2 regions of the Streptomyces sp. FXJ1.172 genome follow, and region 2 is predicted to be linked to the other one. Evidence: riboswitches for the same ligand, from Rfam matches in the RefSeq annotation. Region 2 holds a riboswitch; the other holds the start of a gene.

Region 1 (3,399 bases), 940 kb from region 2:
GTCACACGGACAACGCCCGCTTCGCCGCGCCTCCGTACGGGAGGCGCGGCGGCCGGCGCTGTCGCCGCGTTACGGCTTGCGGGCGAGGCCGCCGTGCTCGGCGACGATCTCCGGGGCGGACGAACCCGGCTCCGGACGCCACCGCGTGACCGACACGACGCCGGGCTCGACGAGTTCGAGGCCGTCGAAGAACGCGGTGATCTCGTCCACGGTACGCAGGTTGTACGGCACGGCGCCGCTGCTGTTGTACGCGTCCTGCGCCTGCTCGAAGACGGGGTCGATGCCGCGCGAGCCGTCGTTGACGGCCAGGTAGCTGCCCGACGGCAGGGCGTCCAGCAGCCGGGCGACGATCGAGCGGGCCTGGCCGTAGTCGGCGACGTGGCCCAGGATGTTGCTGAGGATGAGTCCGGTGGGGCGGCTGAGGTCCAGCGTGTCGGCGGCGGCCGCGAGGATGCGGTCCGGTTCCGTCACATCGGCGTCGATGTAGGCGGTGGCGCCCTCGGGGGTCGAGTAGAGCAGGGCGCGGGCGTGGGCCAGGACCATCGGGTCGTTGTCGACGTAGACGATCCGCGTCTCGGGAGCGATCCCCTGCGCGACCTCATGGGTGTTCTGCGCGGTCGGCAGGCCGGTGCCGATGTCCAGGAACTGCCGGATGCCCGCCTCGGCGACCAGATGGGTGATGCTGCGGCGCAGGAAGGCACGGCTGCCGCGGGCGATCGTGACGATGCCGGGGAAGACGGCGGTGTACGCGTCGCCCGCCGCCTCGTCGACGGGGTAGTTGTCCTTGCCGCCGAGCCAGTAGTTCCAGATCCGGGCGGAGTGCGGCACCGTCGTGTCGATCTTCTGGCGCATCGCTGCTTGGGGCGACGCCACGGGGTCGGTCATGAGTCGAGTCCATCTTTCGGCCAGGGCATGGATCGGTCACGGCACAACCTACGTCCGAACACCCGTGTCCCACCAAGCAGTTCGCGATTCCGGTCGCCCGCCAGGGACGGGAAGGCCGCCGGGGGCCACGCGCAGCTCCCTGTTGTTACTCTGTCTCTGTTCCGTAGTGTGCAGGTCAAGGGCCGGTCATGCAGGGCAAAGGCGGCGCGCGGCGGGCGTATCGTAGGTGCGGAAAAGGAAAGGCACCTCGTTCGGTGAGGCGTCTTCACGGACACAGGCCACTGATCCCACCCGTCGAGAGACGCTCCGGATCAGGACAGGTCTCCCCGGCCCAAGGGGTGACCCCAGGTGGCTTCCCCGCGAGGGGATCACGCCGTGGAGTGCCAAAGCTCTGACGAGTAGGGGTGCGCCGGACCGAACCGGTTCCGGCTGCCCTCCGCCACAGGACCGCGACACTCTCTGCGCGGCCGTGACCGGGAGGAGGCGACATGGACAGTAGTCCGGGCCATAGTCGGCCCCTCTTCGTGTTGTCCGCGCCGTCCTTCCGTGGCCCGGAGCAGCCCTTCCTTCCCTGACCCCCGCCCAGCCACCGGCCCGGCCCGACAGGCCGTGTGCCGGGCTGCGCCCTGTGCGCGCCCGGTGTGCCCGGTGCCCCGGCCCGGGGAGGACGCGCGCTGCCACGGGCCGCCCGTCGCCCCGTCACACCGGGGCAAGGGGGTGTTCATCTTGGCTGCCCACACTCTGCTCATGTCCACTTCGGCCCGGCTGCGTGACCGCCGGGTCCATCTGGAGCGCCGCGCCACCGCCTCCAAGGCTGTCCGCACCTCGCTGGTCTCCCTCGCCGGGCTGATCGGCGGCCCGGCCACCAACCAGTCGGGCGACGAGGTCGGCCGCGTCGTCGACGTCGTCGCCCGGCTCTACGGCACCGACTCCTACCCGCCGGTCACCGGGCTCATCCTGCGCATCGGCCGCCGCCACACCTTCCTTCCGGCCACCGCCGTCGGCAAGGTGCACGCCGGCCACATACGGCTGCGCACCGCCCGGGTCGACCTGCGCGACTTCGTCCGCCGCCCCGGCGAGGTCCTGCTCGCCAAGGACGTGCTCGACCATCAGCTGGTCGACGTCGACGGCGTCCAGGTCACCCGCGCCGCCGACCTGTACCTGGCACCCCTGGTCGACCAGGTCGTCCTGGTCGGGGTCGACGTCTCGCTGCCCACCCTGCTGCGCCGGCTCGGCCCGCGCCGCTGGCAGGCCCGCCCCACCCCGGAGCGGGTGCTGGACTGGCAGGCCATAGCACCCTTCGCCGAGCAGGCCACCGAGGGCCCGGCCGAGGTACGGCTGCGCGCCTCCCGGGCGGCGCTGCACCGGCTGCGCCCGGCCGACCTCGCCGACATCCTCGAAGACCTCGGCCGTGCCGAACGCCAGCAGCTGCTGGGCTGGCTGGAACCGGAGCAGGCCGCCGACGCCCTGGAGGAGATGGAGCCGGCCGAGCTGCAGAACCTGCTGCGCGAGGCCCAGCCGGAACACGCCGCCCGCCTGGTGGACGAGATGGAGCCCGACGAGGCCACCGACGCCCTGCGCGACCTCACCGGCGAGGAGCGTGAGGCCCTGCTCAGCCGGATGCCGAAGGGCGAGGCGGCGGAACTGCGCCGGCTGCTGGCCCACCGGGAGGGCACCGCGGGCGGCGCCATGACCACGCTGCTGATCACCGCCGGCCAGGACGAGACCGTCGCCGAGGTGCGCGCCCGGCTGGCCGAACAGGCCGAGCACCGCACCGAGATCGACGCCGTCGCCGTCGTGGACGGCGAGGACCGGCTGCTGTGCGACATCGCGCTGTTCGACCTGGCGGTGGCCGAGGACGCGACCCCGATCGCCGACCTGGTCGCCTGGCGCGCCCAGTTCGGCCCGCCGGACACCGTCCGCGCCGACACCTCCCTTTCCGAGGCCGCCGACCAACTGGTCGCGGCCCGCGCCTCCTCACTCCTGGTGGTCGACGACACCGACCGCCCGATCGGCCGGATCCTGGCCGACGACCTGCTCGACGCGATGCTGCCCGAACGCGGGCGGCTGCACTTCCGGAGGTTCCTGCAGTGACCCGCGACCTCGACACCGCCACCGCGGCACCGCAGGCCCCCGCGCCCGCCCGCCGGACCGGCTGGCGGCGCCTCACCATGATCGCGGCGGTCGCCGGACCCGGACTGGTCGCCGCGAACGCCGGCAACGACGCCGCCGGCATCGCCACCTACGCCTCGGCGGGCTCCCAGTTCACCTACGGCACCCTGTTCTTCATGGTGCTGGTCACCATCGCCCTGGTGATGGTGCAGGAGATGGCCGTACGCCTCGGTGCTCACACGGGCAAGGGCCTCGGCGCCCTGATCCGCGAACAGTTCAGCCTGCGCCTGACCGCGCTCGCCGTCTCCTGCCTGCTGCTCGCCAACACCGGCCTCGTCGTGTCCGAGTTCGCGGGCATCGGCGCCGCCTTCGAACTGCTCGGCGTGCCGAAGTGGGCGGTCA
Region 2 (3,399 bases):
GATGGCAGCGACCATCGCGATACGGCTCAGGCCCCGCCGCCGCGTGGCAGGGGCGGCGGGGGACGTGGCCGTCGTGGTGTCCAGGTCGCTGGTCACTGCAGGAACCTCCGGAAGTGCAGGCGCCCGCGCTCGGGCAGCAGGTAGTCGAGCAGGTCGTCGGCGAGGATCCGGCCGAGGGGCCGGTCGGTGTCGTCGACCACCAGAAGTGAGGTGGCGCGGGAGTCGACCAGTTGGTCGGCGGCCTCGCCGAGGGGGGTGTCGGGGCGGACGGTGGCTGGCGGGCCGAACTGGGATCGCCAGGTCACCAGGTCGGCCATCGGGGTGGTGTCCTCGGCGACGGCCAGGTCGAACAGGGGGAGGTCACACAGCAGCCGGCCGTTGTCGTCCACGACAGCGATCGCGTCGATCTCGGTGCGGTGCTCGGCCTGTTCGGCCAGCTGTGCCCGCACTTTGGCGACGGTCTCGTCCGGGCGGGAGGTGATCAGCAGGGTGGTCATGGCGCCGCCTGCGGTGCCCTCGCGGTGGGTCAGCAGCCGTCGCAGCTCCGCGGCCTCGCCGCTCGGCATGCGGGACAGCAGGGCCTCGCGCTCCTCGCGGGTGAGGTCGCGCAGGGCGTCGGTGGCCTCGTCGGGCTCCATCTCGTCCACCAGGCGGGCGGCGTGCTCCGGCTGGGCCTCACGTAGCAGATTCTCCAGCTCGTGCGGTTCCATTTCCTCCAGCGCGTCGGCGGCCTGCTCCGGCTCCAGCCAGCCCAGCAGCTGCTGGCGTTCGTTGCGGCCGAGGTCTTCGAGGATGTCGGCGAGTTCGGCGGGGCGCAGCCGCTGCAGCGCGGCGCGGGAGGCGCGCAGCCGCACCTCCGGCGGCCCCTCGGTGGCCTGCTCGGCGAACGGCGCCACCGCCTGCCAGTCCAGTACCCGATCCGGGGTCGGCCGGGCCTGCCAGCGGCGCGGGCCGAGCCGGCGCAGCAGGGTCGGCAGGGAGACATCCACGCCGACCAGCACGACCTGGCCGACCAGGGGCGCGAGGTACAGGTCGGCGGCCCGGGTGACCTGGACGCCGTCCACGTCGACGAGCTGGTGGTCGAGGATGTCCTTGGCCAGCAGCACCTCGCCGGGGCGGCGGGAGAAGTCGCGCAGGTCGACGCGGGCGGTGCGCAGCTGTACGTGGCCTGCCTGCACCTTGCCGATGGCCTCCGCGGCCAGGAACGTCTGTCGGCGGCCGATGCGCAGGATCAGCCCGGTGACCGGCGGATACGGCTCCGTGCCGTAGAGCCGGGCGACCACGTCGACGACGCGGCCGACCTCCTCGCCCGCCTGATTGGTGGCCGAGCCGCCGATCAGCCCGGCCAGCGAGACCAGGGAGGTGCGCACCGCCTTGGTAGCGGTGACACGGCGTTCGAGGTGGACCCGGCGGTCGCGGAACCGAGCCGTGCTGGACATGAGCAGAGTGTGGACAGCCAAGATGAACACCCCCTCGCCCCGTCATGACGGGGCAGCGGGCGGCCCTCTGCAGCGCTCTTCCTCCCCGGACCGGCCGGTGGCAGGCACGCCAGGGCATACGCCGGCACGTGGCCTGTCGAAACTGGTGAGCAGGACGGGCCACCGGCTGCGGACCGGATGAGTCAGTGAGGAACGAGCTACCGTGGGCCGCGGAAGGACGGCGCGGACAACACGAAGAGGGGCCGACTATGGCCCGGACTACTGTCCATGTCGCCTCCTCCCGGTCACAGCCGCGCGCAGGGCGTCGCGGTCTTGCGGCAAGGGACAGCCGGGCACGTTCGACCGCGGCACACCCCAACTCGTCAGAGCTCTGGCACTCCACGGGGTGATCCCCGTAAGGGAAGCCACTTGGGGTCACCCCTTAGGCCGGGGAGACCTGTCCTGAACCTGGGCGTCTCTCGACGTCGTCGGGTCAGTGGCCTGTGTCCGTGAAGACGCCTCACCGAACGAGGTGTCTGTTCAAACCGCATAAAGACTACGCCCGCGTCCGCCCGCCTCCCTAATCCATGACCGGTCCTTGACCGAGGGCTGTCGAAGACAGGCCGTCACCGGCGTTGTCCGCCACGGTCACCTGTCACCGGAGTGTCCTGGCGAGAACCTGGCCGCCACCCACCCATGCACGACGGCGACGGGCAGGCGCCCGTCCGCGGCGATGATGTCCTCGGGTATGCCCGTGATCCGGCGGCGAGCGCGGCTCTGCGCAGGCCGGCGGTGCGGGTGGCGAGCCCGGCACGAAACGCGTCCGCGGAGCCCGCGGTCAGTTTCGGGGCGTCCTCGGCCAGCTGCCGGGCGGCATGGCGCACAGCGCGGCGCGCGTACCGGATGTCGAGGTCGCTCACGCCGCCGTAGTCCCCCCTTCCTCCGACGAGGCACGTGTCGTCCAAGTGCCACTGTAGATCGCGCACGGTCGGCCCTGACCGGCAAAGGAAGCACGCATACTCGCTGAAGCACGCATCCTCGCTGGGGCATCAGCACTTCGTGAGAATGCGGTCAGTGTGCCGTCAAGGCTCCGTAAATCGGGTGAGCGGCACCCCCGGCGCGGGCGTAGCCTTGTGGAGGTTTGAAGAGGCACCTCGTTCGGTGAGGCGTCTTCACGGACACAGGCCACTGACCCCACGACGTCGAGAGACGCCCAGGTTCAGGACACCTCTCCCCGGCCTAAGGGGTGAGGCCAAGTGGCTTCCCACCCGGTTCAACGGCTGGGATTACGCCGTGGAGTGCCAAAGCTCTGACGAGTTGGGGTGAGCCGCCCTCTGGGCTGGCCGCTCCTTGCCGAGTCGATGACGACGCCCATCGGTGGGCGTCTCCGGCCGGAAGGAGGCGAGAGACATGGAATGCAGTAGTCCGGGCCGAAGTAGGCCCCGCACCCGCTTGTCCTCGCATTCTTCCGGCACGCGGTAACCACCACCCTCCCCGCGCGGCACCTCGGTCGCGCCACATCCACGGGCATGCCTGTCGCCCGCTGGTGATGCTGTCCTGCGCGCATTCGGCGTGCAGGGGTGATGGCTGCCGCGTGCCCCCGACCTCCCCCGGACCGGGGGACCAGGGAGGCACCACCATGACCGACACCACCGTGACCACGGTCGCCGCACCCCGCGCGGCGGTACTCGACGACGCGCACATCGGCGACATCCACGGCGCGCTGGGCACCATCCGCCTGGACGACCACGGCGAGCGCCGCGGCCTGTCGGCGAAGCTGAAGACGCTGCTGGCGATCGTCGGCCCCGGCCTGATCGTGATGGTCGGCGACAACGACGCCGGCGCGTTCGCCACCTACGGCCAGGCCGGCCAGAACTACGGCACCCACCTGCTGTGGACCCTGCTCCTGCTGGTGCCCGTGCTCTACATCAACCAGGAGATGGTGCTCCGCCTCGGCGCGGTCACCGGTGTCGGCCATGCC

The links. Region 2 has a riboswitch for magnesium ahead of A6P39_RS01175 (magnesium transporter MgtE N-terminal domain-containing protein). Riboswitches for the same ligand answer to the same signal wherever they lie in the genome.
Region 1: another riboswitch for magnesium. It lies ahead of A6P39_RS05565 (magnesium transporter MgtE N-terminal domain-containing protein); the one in region 2 lies ahead of A6P39_RS01175 (magnesium transporter MgtE N-terminal domain-containing protein).

The regions. Positions count from the first base shown of each region.
Region 1 is NZ_CP119133.2:1,154,158-1,157,556, reverse strand. It holds gene A6P39_RS05570 (SAM-dependent methyltransferase) at 70-885, opposite strand; M-box (ykoK) riboswitch at 1,125-1,296, shown strand; gene A6P39_RS05565 (magnesium transporter MgtE N-terminal domain-containing protein) at 1,633-2,979, shown strand; gene A6P39_RS05560 (NRAMP family divalent metal transporter) at 2,976-3,399, shown strand, end outside.
Region 2 is NZ_CP119133.2:216,435-219,833, reverse strand. It holds gene A6P39_RS01180 (NRAMP family divalent metal transporter) at 1-96, opposite strand, end outside; gene A6P39_RS01175 (magnesium transporter MgtE N-terminal domain-containing protein) at 93-1,439, opposite strand; M-box (ykoK) riboswitch at 1,786-1,957, opposite strand; M-box (ykoK) riboswitch at 2,565-2,747, shown strand; gene A6P39_RS01170 (NRAMP family divalent metal transporter) at 3,058-3,399, shown strand, end outside.